Regions from separate parts of the Variovorax nivicola genome, predicted to be linked through region 2. Evidence: predicted binding sites of a transcription regulator. Region 2 holds the regulator's gene; the other holds the start of a gene.
The links. The regulator sigma-54, encoded in region 2, starts transcription at its own class of promoters, with help from an activator protein. The targets are predictions, from matches to a motif close to TGGCANGNAANCTGCTTT.

Region 1: the regulator sigma-54 is predicted to act here: its motif matches at 1,873-1,890, upstream of ACSFBF_RS31910 (isopenicillin N synthase family dioxygenase).

The regions. Positions count from the first base shown of each region.
Region 1 is NZ_JBPJZK010000012.1:73,638-78,288, forward strand. It holds gene ACSFBF_RS31900 (BMP family ABC transporter substrate-binding protein) at 1-74, opposite strand, end outside; gene ACSFBF_RS31905 (VOC family protein) at 142-528, opposite strand; gene ACSFBF_RS31910 (isopenicillin N synthase family dioxygenase) at 839-1,840, opposite strand; gene rutR (HTH-type transcriptional regulator RutR) at 2,052-2,762, shown strand; gene rutF (NADH-dependent FMN reductase RutF) at 2,775-3,320, opposite strand; gene ACSFBF_RS31925 (malonic semialdehyde reductase) at 3,336-3,938, opposite strand; gene rutD (pyrimidine utilization protein D) at 3,935-4,651, opposite strand, start outside.
Region 2 is NZ_JBPJZK010000010.1:173,294-181,929, forward strand. It holds gene ACSFBF_RS30400 (LysE family translocator) at 47-691, shown strand; gene ACSFBF_RS30405 (phospholipase D family protein) at 702-2,309, opposite strand; gene rpoN (RNA polymerase factor sigma-54) at 2,320-3,921, opposite strand; gene lptB (LPS export ABC transporter ATP-binding protein) at 3,939-4,733, opposite strand; gene lptA (lipopolysaccharide transport periplasmic protein LptA) at 4,730-5,443, opposite strand; gene ACSFBF_RS30425 (thiol:disulfide interchange protein DsbA/DsbL) at 5,598-6,245, opposite strand; gene ACSFBF_RS30430 (SPOR domain-containing protein) at 6,388-7,152, opposite strand; gene argS (arginine--tRNA ligase) at 7,164-8,636, opposite strand, start outside.

The sequences.
Region 1 (4,651 bases), on a different contig from region 2:
GTGAAGAAGGCGCCGCTGGCTGCGATGGTCATCGCGAGGCCCAGGCCTGGAGTGAGGGTGCGCAACTGCTGCATGGAACTACCTTTGAGGAGAGGCTTTGAAGGGAGGAGGGGACGGGAAAAGGAGCGAATGCAGTGCGCGTCACATCATGAAGTTGATGCGAAACACATTGCCCTCGGGGTCGAGCAGCACCGACTGGTACCAGTTGTAGTAGGTGACGTACGGTGGCTTGATAAGCGTGGCGCCGGCCTCCAGCGCCACAGGCACCATGCGGTCAACGTCGGCCTGGCTGTCGACGTCGATGTTCAGCAGGAACTTCACGCCGCGCGTGTCGGAGAACTCGCTCAGATGCAGCAGCTCGTAGGCATCGAGTGCGTTGAAGCCGAGGCTCGACTTGCCTGTGTCCAGTCCTCGGAAGATGGGCGAGCGGATCGCTTCGATCTCGGGGAAGCCGAATACGCGCTGGTAGAAGCCGCTGAGTGCGACCACGTCTTTTGCGAAGACGTTGACGTAGGAGAGGTGGGCCATGTCAGTTGCTCATTGGGCGTTTGCTGTTGTTCTTGTTCGGGGTGCGTGCGAATGACACCGGGTACTCCCCTCCGCGAATGTCCCCCGGCCTTCGGCCTCCTCCTTTATTTCGCTGCGGGGAGCACCCGGCGCCATTCGCACATGGGCGCGGCTGTGGTGCTGGCCGATCAACCACCGCAGTGAACAACGATCACGCCGATGGGGTGCCTTGCGCAGCGAAATAAAGGAGGAGGCCGGAGGCCGGGGGACATTCGCGGAGCAAGGTACCCCGTCGGCGTGATCGCACCCCGAAGAACAGCAGGCCGTCATCTCAAGCCATCGCCTTCGTGCCACCAAAGGTCGTCTGCTTGACGAACTTCGAAGTCAGGTGATCGCCCGAGGAAATCGGCGCGTATTTGGCCTGCTCACCCGGCGCAAGGCAGCTAGGCAAGCACTCGACCATCGCGTCGTAGTTCGGCTGGTGGAAGAACACCAGCGATTGCCGGCGGTTGGTGCTGGCGATCTCGAAGGGCGGGTTGATCACGCGGTGCAGCGTGGAAACCCACTGGTCGTTGGTCCACTGCATCATGAGGTCGGCGATGTTGACCACCAGGCCGCCTTCGACCTGAGGCACGTCGACCCACTGGCCGGCCTTGTTGAACACCTGCAGGCCCTTGTCGTCGGGCAGCACGATGGTGAGGCTGCCGTAGTCGCTGTGCGCGCCCGCGCGCAATTGGCCGGGCAGCGGCTGCTCGCGCTGCGGCGGATAGCTCAGCACACGAAACATGCTGATGTGTTTGTCGATCTTGTCGTCGAAGAAGGTCTCGGGCAGCGAGAGGCCGAGCGCAAAGACGCGCATCAGCGAGCGAGAGAGATCGCTCATCGCCTCGAAGTAGCCTTCGTAGGCTTCGCGGAAGCCCTCGATGGGCGGCCAGCTGTTGGGCTCGAAGTGCGGGCCGGCGGCGGGGCCGCGGTGGTAGTCGTCTTGCGGCACGTTCGACGGGCCGATCGAGAACGATTCCTTCAGGTCGCCGGGAGCGGCTTCTTCGAGGCTGTACGAGAGCCCTTCTTCGCCCACCGCGCTGTAGCCGCGTACCGCGTCTTCGCGCGGGCGGTCGACCTTTCGCTTTTCACCCAGCGGCATGTCGAAGAACCTGCGCGAGAGCGACGACACGCGCGAGATCAGCTCGGGCGCAATGCCGTGGTTCGTGATGACGAGAAAGCCGATGCTGCGGCAGGCCTCGTCGACCTTCTTCGCGACCTCGGCCTTGCCTTCGGCGGTGCCCGCGAAGTAGGGCGCTAGATCGATGATGGGGACGGACAGCAGGGTCATGGCAGGTTCCTCATGCTTGGCATGCCTTTCGCCATGCAACGTCTGTGCCAGTTGGACCAAATGGACAAAACGCATCCGTCGCGTCAGCATGGTGCGCAACGACGCGCCGCGAAGGCGGCTGCGGCGCAAGGCGATGCACCACGGCCTTACAGTGGTGCGCTGTGCTGTCCACCGATTCACTAACGAACGAACAAGAGAAGAGCGAGGGAAGATGCCGAAGACCAAAGCGCTGGCCGCGAGTGCCAGCAGCAAAGAGAAGAGCCCGGCGCGCAAGCGCGCGAAGCCCGCGGTGCGCAGCGCGTCTGCGGTGAGCCGCCGGCTGCGCCAGATCGAGGACAAGCGCAGCGCGATCCTCGGTGCGGCGCTGGGGTTGTTCTCCCGCTTCGGCCTGCACGGCACGTCGATCGACCAGGTGGCGGCACGCGCCGATGTATCGAAGAGCAACCTGCTCTACTACTTCGCGAACAAGGAGGAGCTTTACGTCAACGTGCTGCGCGATCTGCTCGCGCTGTGGCTCGAACCGCTGCGCGGCTTCAGCGCAGAGCAGGACCCGGCCGAAGCCATTGGCGACTACATCCGCCGCAAACTGGTGGTCTCGCGCGACCGGCCCGATGCGTCACGGCTCTTTTGCCTGGAAATGATCCAGGGTGCGCCGCTGCTGCGCGATGAGCTCGACCGCGAACTGCGCACGCTGGTGGAGAAAAAGTCGGAGGTGATCCGCGCGTGGGTCGAGGCGGGCAAGCTGGCGCCCGTCGATCCGCATCACCTGATCTTCGCGCTGTGGGCGGTGACGCAGCACTACGCGGACTTCGGCGTGCAGGTGCAGGCGCTGTCTGGGCACACGCTGGACGATGAGGCGTTCTTCGAGCGCACTGTTGAGAACGTGCAGCGCATCTTTCTTCAAGGCATCACGCCGCGCTGATCCGGGAGGATGTCAATGCGGTGGCGCTGCGATCTCGTGATAGCGCCGGTCGAAGTAGATGAGGCCCTGCGTCGCACCACCGATGGCGATGGCCACTGCCTCACAGAACAGCACGTCGTGCGTGCCCGCGCTCGTCGCATGCACCACACGGCAGTCGAAGGACACGGCCGCGTCGTCGAGCATCGGCGAGCCGGTGGTCTTGCGGCTCCAGTTGCCGGCGGCGAAGCGCTCGTCCATCGGTGTCTTGCCACCGAACAATGTCGAGAGCGACTGGTGCCCCGCGGCCAGCACGTTCACGCACAGCACGCCGTTGGTCTTGAACGCCGGGTACACCGAGGCCGAACGATTGAGGCACACCAGCAGCGTCGGCGGCTCGTCGGTCACGCTGCACACGGCCGATGCGGTGAAGCCGGCGCGGCCCGCGGGGCCGTCGGTGGTGATGATGTTCACCGCCGCGCCCAGCCGGGCCATCGCATTGCGATAGTCGGCCTTCGGCAAGCCCGGCGGCAGGCCGGCGGGGTTCGATGAAGAAGCATGGGAGGCCATGGCGTTCAGCATGTCGTGACGACTCCTTCAGGCCAGCACGCAGGCCTCGTCGAAGGGCAGCCGCGGCAGGCGGCCGAACACCTTCGACGCATCGCCATGGCCCAGGTTGATGAGGAAGTTGACGGTCCAGTCGGTGCCCTCGAAGAAGGCCGCGTCGACCTTCGCCTTGTCGAAGCCCGACATCGGACCGGCATCGAGACCGACCGCGCGCGCCGCGAGCAGCAGGTAGCCCGCCTGCAGGCTGGCATTGCGAAAGGCGGTCTCGTGCGCGGCCTCAGGGCTGCCGGTGAACCAGCTGCGCGCGTCGGCATGCGGGAACAGCGTGGGCAGCTTGTCGTAGAACTTGCGGTCCCACGCCGCGATGACCGTGACGGGCGCGGCCATGGTCTTGTCGAGATTGCCCTTGGAGAGCGCGGGTGCGAGGCGCTGCTTGCCTTCGGGCGTGCGCACGAAAACGAAGCGCGCGGGCGAGCAGTTGGCCGATGTGGGGCCGAGGCTCGCGAGTGCGTAGATCTGCTGCAGCTGTGCGTCGGTGACCGGTTCGTCGGTCCAGCCGTTGTGGCTGCGCGCGCCGGTGAAGAGCAGCGACAGTGCGGCGTCGTCGAGTGTGGATGCAAGAGTGGTGGTCATGCGGGAACGGCGGGTGTGCTGACCCGCGAAAGAAAGTCGAGCAGGCTGCGGTTGAAGGCTTCGGCCTCGGTCACGCTGTGGGCATGGCCGCCGTGCGGCATGAAGTCGAGCGTGACGTCGCTCAGGCCATCGGCCAGGCGCTGCGAGCAGGTCCAGGGCACGAGCGTGTCGTCCTTGGCTGCGGCCACCAATGCAGGAGCAGTGATGTCTGCGAGGCGTGCGTCGACATCGAAGGCGCGCAGCGCGGCGATGCGTGCGTGCATGTTGGCCTCGCCCGGGAAGTGCGCGAAGGCGTGATCGACTTCGTCGGCCACGCGCTGCGCGTGTTCGGCGGCCCAGGCTGCGGGGTAAAGGAAGATCGGCTGCGCTTCCACGTATGCGCGCGGACCGCAGGCGCCTAGCAGCGCGAGCCGCGCATCGAAGCAGCGCGCCGAATGCGTGTTGGGCTTCGACCACGCGTTGATGAGCACGAGGCTCGCGATGCGAGAGGGCGCATCGAGCGCGAGCTGCAGACCCACGAGGCCGCCGAGCGCATGGCCCGCGAAGTGGCATTGCGAAGTGTTCGTGGCGTCGAGGATTTCGAGCACGTCCTGCGCCATGTCCTCGATGGCATATGCCTCTGGCAATGCAGCGGGGCTGCGGCCGGTGCCGCGCTGGTCATACGCAATGACGCGGTGCCCGGCGGCAATCAACGCGCCGAGCTGCGGCTGCCA
Region 2 (8,636 bases):
TGCGGCGGACGGGCGATCTGCGCTCGGCGACAACCAAGGAAACTGAATGATGGACACCACCCTTTCCCTGCTCGGCATCGCCGGCGCCATGACTGTGGGCGCGATGAGCCCCGGCCCAAGTTTCGTGATGGTGGCTCGCACCGCCGTGAGCTCTCGCGCTGACGGACTGGCTGCCGCGTTGGGCATGGGTGCCGGCGGACTGGTCTTCGCGATCGCCGCGCTGGCCGGGCTGCAGGCGGCGTTCCTGGCCGTGCCGGCGCTGTACGTGGCCATCAAGGGCCTGGGGGGCGCCTACCTCGTCTACCTGGGCATCCGGATATGGAGCGGCGCGCGCCAGCCGCTTGCCGTGACGCAGGAGACGGGCGCCTCGCCGCGCCAGCAGGGCCGCAGCGGCCGCGCCTTCCTGCTGGGCCTGGCCACGCAGGTCAGCAACCCGAAGACGGCGGTGGTGTACGCCAGCATCTTCGCGGCCTTTTTGCCGCGCGAGGTGCCGCTGGTGCTGGCACTCGCGGTGCCGGCGGTCATCCTCTGCATCGAGACGGGCTGGTACGCCATCGTGGCGCTGGCGCTGTCCTCGGCGGCGCCGCGCTCGGCCTACCTGCGCTACAAGGTCTGGATCGACCGGGCCGCCGGCGGCGTGATGGGGCTGCTGGGCCTGCGGCTCATCTGGTCGGCCGTGCGCGGCAACTGAAGGGTCGAAGCTACAGCAGGCTCTCCGGCGTCAGCGGCGCCAGGATCTCGAGCATGGTCCGGTCCCAGAAGCCGGAGTCGGGCTCCTCGGTCAGCACGGTGAGCTTGCCGGCGTCGTCGCTGACCCATTCGATGCGCGACTCGCTGCTGCCCTCGGCAAAGCGCAGCCGGTAGGCGCCCTGCTGCTTGAGCACATCGATGAGCTTCAACGCCTGCTGCGCCATCTCGGGGCTGCGGATGAAGAGGCCGATTTCGGTGTTGTGCGTCTCCGAGCGCGGGTCGAAATTCATCGAGCCGACGAAAAGAATGCTCCGGTCGATCACCGCCGACTTGGCATGCAGCCTGCCCACCGAGGTGCCGAACAGGCCGAGCCGCACGCTGCGCCGGGTACGCGTGGAGCTCAGCTCATAGAGGTCGGCGCCGAGCTTGAGCATGTCGGGCCGGTAGCGGCGGTAGGCCGTGTGCACCAGCGGCTCGTCGGTGGCGGCCAGCGAATTGGTGACCACGCTGATCTTCACGTTGCGGCCGCGGATCTCGCGCATCACCTCCAGCCCCGAGGCGCCCGGAATCAAGTATGGCGAGACGATGGTCACCTCGGAGCGCGCGCGGCGCATCTGCTCGACCACGTTGTAGCGCACGCTGTCAACGTCGAGCAACGGCACGCCGCCGTAGGAGGCGGTCTTGCCGATCACGCGCTCGGGCGAATCGGCGTAGGCCTCTGCGGTGGCCCAGATCAGGCCGAGCTTACCGGCGTTCAGGTCTTCCGCCATCGGGCTGTAGCCGAGCAGGTCGTTGGGCGCGGGCGGCGGCGGCGGTGGCGTGGTGTCAGGGCCGGTGGCGACGTCGAAGCGCTTCTGCAGCTCCTCGCGCGACAGGTCGCTGCTCACCACCGACTGGATCGGCCGCACGTAGATGCTGTTCCAGTACTGGTCGAACAGGCTGCCCAGCCGCGGGACCAGCGCACCGGTGACGAAGGTGTCGAGGTCGAGAAAGTTCTCGCCCGCGGTACGCCTGAAATACTGGTTGCCGATGTTGCGCCCACCCGCCACCGCCATCGCGCCGTCGGCGATGAACAGCTTGTTGTGCATGCGGCGGTTGACGCGGCTGAAGTCGAAGAGCGAGGCGCTGAAGCGCTTCAGCAGGCTGCCGCGCCCGGCCGGGAACGGGTTGAACAGGCGCAGCTCCACGTTGGGCGTGGCGGCGAGGCCGAGCAGCAGCTCGTCTTCGCCGGCGGTGTAGAGGTCGTCCATCAGCAGCCGCACGCGCACGCCGCGCTGGGCGGCGTCGCGCAGGGTGCGCAGCAGGTAGCGGCCGGTCTCGTCGTTCTCGATCTGGTAGTACTGCACGTCGAGCGTGCGCTGCGCGCGGCGGGCCAGCTGGATGCGGGTGTCGAAGGCGAAGTCGCCGCCGGGCATGAGGCGGAAGCCGCTCAGGTCGGGGTCGGGCTGCGAGGCCAGCGCGATCTTGCCGAGGGCGGTGTCGGCCGAGACGGCCATGGCCTTGGTGGGCGGTCGCGGCGCCTCGTCGGGCAATGTGGCGCAGCCGGCGAACAGCAAGACCGCCGCCATGACGAAAACCCAGTGCCCACAACGCGAAAGCGACAGCAGGCGACGGGTCATCGGTGGCTTTCTACAGGGCCTTGCGAAGGTTGGCGGGCGCGATGCGCAGCGCCTCGCGGTACTTGGCCACGGTGCGGCGCGCGCACTCGATGCCCTGCTCCTTCAGCATCTCGGAGATCTGGCTGTCCGACAGCGGCTTCTTGATGCTCTCCGAGCTGACGAACTGCTTGATCAGCGCGCGCACCGCGGTGCTCGACGCATTGCCGCCGGTCTCGGTACCCAGTGCCGAGCCGAAGAAGTACTTGAGCTCGACCGTGCCGAAGGGCGTGGCCATGTACTTGGCGGTGGTCACGCGCGAGATGGTCGATTCGTGCAGGCCCAGTTCGTCGGCAATCTCGCGCAGCACCAGCGGCCGCATCGCGAGTTCGCCGTGCACGAAGTAGCTCTTCTGCCGCTCGACGATGGCGTTGCTCACGCGCAGGATGGTGTCGAAGCGCTGCTGGATGTTCTTGATGAACCAGCGCGCCTCCTGCAGCCGCTGCGACAGCGCCTGACTGCCTTCGCCCTTGTGCGACTTGAGCGCGCCGGCGTAGATGTCGTGCACGCGCAGGCGTGGCATGACCTCGGGGTTCAGCATGACGCGGAACTTCACGTTGGTGCCGCGGCCCGTCTTGGTGACGATCACGTCGGGAATGACGATGTTGCGCTCGACGTCCACGAAGCGCCGGCCCGGCTTGGGCTCGAGCCGCGCAATGATCTGCAGCGCCGAGCGCACCAGTTCCTCATTGCTGCGGGTGAGCGTGGCCAGGCGCTTGAAGTCGCGGCGCGCAAGCAGCTCCATTGGCTGCTTGCAGATGGCAATGGCGATCTTGCGGACCAGCTCCTCTTGCTCGGTCTCGTCCTCGCGGGCCAGGGCGCGCAGCTGGATGCCCAGGCATTCGCCTAGGTCGCGCGCGCCGACGCCGGCGGGCTCCAGGCTCTGCAGCAGGCCGAGCGCCACCTGAAAGTGGTGCACGAGGTCGTCGAACTGGTCGTTGTCGTCGCCGGCCAGGCCCGAGGCCAGCGCGGGCAGCGAGTCTTCGAGGTAGCCGTCGTCGTTGAGCGATTCGATGAGAAAGCGCAGCGCGGCGCTGTCGTTTTCGTTCAGGCGCAGGCTCAGCGCCTGGCGGTGCAGGAAGGACTGCAGCGATTCCTGGCTGCGCGCGAGTTCGGTGGCGTCGGCGCGTTCGTCGTCGCCCAGGTTGTTCTGGCGCGCAGGCGCGTCGCTGCCCCATTCGCTGTCGTCGGGCGCCATGTCGACGGTGCCGTCGCCTTCCCAGTCGGGCTCGCGCTCGGCGATTTCGGCGGCGGGGCCGTCGGTGTCGGCCGTGGTGGTGGTGCTGGTTTCGGTGGAAGCAGTGGACGCGCTGGCGGCGGGCGAAGCGAAGTCGCTCTCGCCGTCGCCGCTATCACCGCCGTCATCGCGCGGTACCGGGGCATCGGCCGTGTCGAGCCCGAACTCCTCGCGCGCCGCTTCTTCCGCGGTGCGCTCGAGGAACGGGTTCTCGTCGAGCATCTGCTCCACCTCCTGGCTCAGTTCGAGCGTGGAGAGTTGGAGCAGCCTGATCGACTGCTGCAGCTGCGGCGTCAGCGCCAGATGCTGCGAGACGCGAAGGGATAGCCCTTGCTTCATGGGAACCGCTCCCGCCCTTACATGCGGAAGTGTTCGCCCAAGTACACCCTGCGTACTTCGGCGTTGTCGACGATCTCCGAGGGTGTGCCTTGTGCCAGCACATGCCCGTCGCTGATGATGAACGCGTGATCGCAGATGCCCAGCGTTTCACGCACGTTGTGGTCAGTGATGAGCACGCCGATGCCGCGCTCCTTCAGGAAACTGATGATCCGCTGGATTTCGATCACCGCGATCGGGTCGATGCCGGCGAAGGGCTCGTCCAGCAGGATGAAGCGTGGCTGCGTAGCCAGCGCGCGCGCAATTTCGACGCGGCGGCGCTCGCCGCCCGACAGCGCAAGCGCCGGCGAATCGCGCAGGTGGTCGACGCGCAGGTCGGCCAGCAGCTCGGCCAGGCGCTCGTCCATGTGCTGCTTCGACAACGGCGCCATCTTGCCGTTCGCGTCGGGCTCCATCTGGAGCTCGAGCACGGCGCGCACGTTTTCCTCGACCGTGAGCTTGCGGAAGATCGAGGCTTCCTGCGGCAGGTAGCTCAGGCCCATGCGGGCGCGGCGGTGGATCGGCATGTGGGCGATGGGCTCGCCGTCGATGGTGATGTCGCCCGCGTCGGCGCGCACCAGCCCCACGATCATGTAGAACGAGGTGGTCTTGCCCGCGCCGTTCGGCCCGAGCAACCCGACGACTTCGCCCTTTTGCACGTCGAGCGAGACGTCTTTCACGACCGTGCGGCTGCCGTAGCTCTTCTTCAGGCCGCGCGCGACCAGGCGGCTGCCCGGTGCGCCGTTGGCGTCCTGCGTTCCAGCGGTTTCGATCACTTGCGGGTTTCTCCCTGGTCACTGAGCGTGGTGCTCTGGCGCAGGCCCTTGCCTGGTGCCGGCGTGGGCGCTGGCGGCGGCGCCTTCGCGCCGGCCGGAGCCGAAGCACCGGCCGCCGGTGCGGTGGCGGCCTTGGGGGTCAGGATGGTCTTGACGCGCCCGCCCGGGGTGGACGCGTTGACGGCGGTGTTCGGCGGCACGGTGGAACCGTTGACCGTGTAGGTGTCGTTGCTCTGGTCGTAGACGATCAACGCGCCCTGGCTCTCGTCGTTCGGCGTGGCGCCGAGCAGGCGGCGCATGGTGGCGTTGCGGATGAACTTGACGTTGTCGGCGCGGCTGTCGTACTCGATGACTTCCGACTCGCCCTCGATCCACTCGTCGGGCGCATTGCGCTTCTGCTTGTAGTAGGCCCGCTTGCCCGGTGCCGCCGTGACCACGCCGTACTGGTAGCCCTCGGGGTCCTGGCGTACGTCCATGCGCGCGCCGCGGATGATGATCGTGCCCTTCGTAACGAGCACGTTACCGGTGAACACGCTGGTCTGCTTCAGGTCGTCGTAGCGCATCGAGTCCGACTCGATGTTCATCGGCTTGGTGCGGTCGGCGGTCTCGGCCAGGGCGCCCGAGGCAAGGCCGGCCAGCAACAGCGCGCCGGCGGCCAAGCGGCCGATGCGACGGAGGAAGGGAGTGGTGGGGTGAGAGTGCAATGTCATAGAGGCACGAAACTTGCTCGGCATTGTATGCGGCTGATTGCGTCAGCCCCGCACGCACAGATGAAAAAGCCCGCCGATGCGGGCTTGACTTTCTTCCTGGATTCCTTCCGGGAACACCGCGGAACCGGCTCCGCCGGGCCGCGATCTTGGGGGGTCAGCCCTTCTTCGCTTCGCCGATCAGATAGTTCACGACCTGAAGCACTTTGGTCATGTTGCCGGCGGTTTCGCCGTCCACATACCAGCGGCCGGCCACGGCCATTGCCGGCACGCCAGCCACCTTGTAGGCGTCGGTCATTTGCGAGGCGCGCTTGGCCTTGCTGGCCACGCCGAAGGAAGTGAAGGTTTCCTTGAACTTGGCGCCGTCCAGGCCGTTGGCGGTGGCCCAGGCAATGATGTTGGCGTCGCCGTTCACGTTCTGGCGCTGCGCGTGGATCGCGTTGAACACCTTCGGCTGATATTCGTCGACCTTGCCCATGGCTTCGAGCGCGTAGTACAGGCGCTGCTTGGCTTCGACGTCGTTGCCCACGAAAGGCACCGGGATGCGGCGGAAAGCAACTTCCTTGGGCACCGTCTTGATCCAGGCTTCCAGCGCCGGCTCGAAGTCGTTGCAATGTGGGCAGTTGTACGAGAAGAACTCGACCACCTCGATCTTGCCGGCGGGCGCGTCGACCGGCACGCGCTTGTCGAGCACCAGGTACTCGGTGCCGGCCTTGGGTGCACGCGCCTGGGCGTGGGCCGGGTTGGCGGCCAGGGACAGCAGCCCGAGCGAAGTGGCGGCCAGCGAAAAGTCACGACGTTTCATTGAAAGAGCTCTCCAGTTGTTACGGCAGACTGAGCCGGCGCGCGGCGGGGAGTTCCCCCGTGTCCGGCGCGCCCGAGGCAGTGGATGGTGGCGGCAAACACCGCGCGGCGAAGCTTAGGGGCTATTTGTGTCGGCTGCCGGGTCAGCGCTGCACACGAACCAGGGCCGAATCCATGCCGCCGCCGTCGAGCCGCTCCTTGAGGCGGTCGGCGTCGTCCTTCTTGTTGAAGGGGCCGGCGCGCACGCGGTAGACGGTGCGGCCCGCCTGCTCGCGCTCGGTGACCTTGGCCTCGACGCCCATCAGCGACAGCTTGGCGCGCTGCGCCTCGGCGTCGTCGGTGGTGCGGAAGGCGCCGGCCTGCACGAAGTACATGAACGGATCGGGGCCCGAACTGCTGCTGCCGGCGTTGCTGTTGCTGCTCGGTGCGGCCGACGCGGTGGTCGTGCTGCCGGAGCTGGCACCGCCGCCCGAGCGCGCCCGGGCCAGGTCGCCCAGCGGATCGTTCGACGGCGGCAGGGCGTTGGCTTCGGCCGGCACCGGCGCCGTGCGAGGCGGCTTGGGCGCCACCACCACGGGCACCGGCGGTGCGGTCGTGGGTGGTGCGGTGACCGGGGCCACGGCGGTAGTTGCCGGCTCGCCGGTGACGGGGTTAACCGGGCCGGTGGGTGCGGGCGCCGGCTTGGCGGCGCCTGCCTTGCCGGCCAGCGGCGCGTTCGGGTCCCAATCGCGGTTCTTGCGGGCTTCGGCCTCGTCCTGCTCGGCGCCGCCGCGCTGCGTCTTGGTCACGAACGGGATCGGCACCTTGGTCACGTAGACCGCGATGCCCAGCGCGACGCCCAGGCCGAGCACCAGCCCGATGATCAGGCCGATGACGATGTTGCCGCGTTGTCTGGTTGTCTTCTTCATGGTGAGGAGGTTCACATCTTGCTCGGCGCACTGACGCCGAGAATCGCGAGGCCATTGTGCAGCACCTGCGCGGTCGCGGCGACCAGCGCCAGGCGGGCCAGCTTGACCTTTTCGTCGTCGACCAGGATGCGCTCGGCGTCGTAGTAGCTGTGGTAGCTGGCGGCCAGCTCGCGCAGGTAGAACGTGACGTCGTGCGGGGCGAAGTCCTTCGACGCAGCCGTCAGCATGGCCGGGTACTTGGCCAGCAGCAGCATCAGCGCCTGGGCGGCCGGGCTTTCGAGCGGCGACAGGTCGACGTCCTTGAGCGTGGCGGCGTCGCCGCCCCAGCCGGCCAGCACCGAGCAGATGCGCGCATGCGCGTACTGCACGTAATAAACCGGGTTGTCGTTGTTTTTCGTCACCGCGAGGTCGACGTCGAAGGTGTATTCGGTGTCGGGCTTGCGGCTGAGCAGGAAGAAGCGGATGGCGTCGGTGCTGGTCCACTCGATCAGGTCGCGCAGCGTGACGTAGCTGCCGGCGCGCTTGCTGATCTTGACCTCTTCGCCACCCTTCATCACGCGCACCATGGTGTGCAGCACGTAGTCGGGGTAGCCCTGGGGAATGCCTTCGCCCGCCGCCTGCAGGCCGGCGCGCACTCGGGCGATGGTGCCGTGGTGGTCGGTGCCCTGGATGTTGATGACCTTGTGGAAGCCGCGCTCCCACTTGGCGATGTGGTACGCCACGTCGGGTACGAAGTACGTGTACGTACCGTCCTGCTTCTTCATCACGCGGTCTTTGTCGTCGCCGTAGTCGGTCGACTTCAGCCACAGCGCGCCGTCTTGTTCGTAGGTCTTGCCAGCGGCCACGAGCTTCTGCACCGCGGCTTCGACGCGGCCGCTGGTGTAGAGGCTGGACTCCAGGTAGTACTGGTCGAAATGCACGCGGAAGGCCTGCAGGTCCAGGTCTTGCTCGCGGCGCAGATAGGCCACGGCGAACTCGCGGATCGCGTCGAGGTCGTCGATGTCGCCGCTGGCGGTGACTTCGCGGTCTTCCGACTTGACGGTCTTCTTCGCCTTGAAGTCTTCGGCGATGTCGGCGATGTAGTCGCCGTTATAGGCCGGGGCCTTCTCGCCGCTGGGCCATTCGGCGTCGCCGGGCTTGAAGCCACGGGCGCGCAGCTGCGTGCTGGTGGCCAGCGTCTGGATCTGCACGCCGGCGTCGTTGTAGTAGTACTCGCGCCAAACGCTTTCGCCCTGCGAGGCGCGCAGGTTGCAGATGGCGTCGCCCAGCGCGGCCTGGCGGCCGTGGCCGACGTGCAACGGGCCGGTCGGGTTGGCAGAGACGAACTCGACCAGCACCTTCTCGCCGGTGGCCGGCTGCTGCCCGAAAGTATTCCCGGCCGACAGCACCTCGCGCACGATCTGCTGCTTGGCCGTCGTCTTCAGGCGGATGTTGAGAAAGCCGGGGCCGGCGATCTCGATGGCCTCGACCCATTGGCCGAAAGC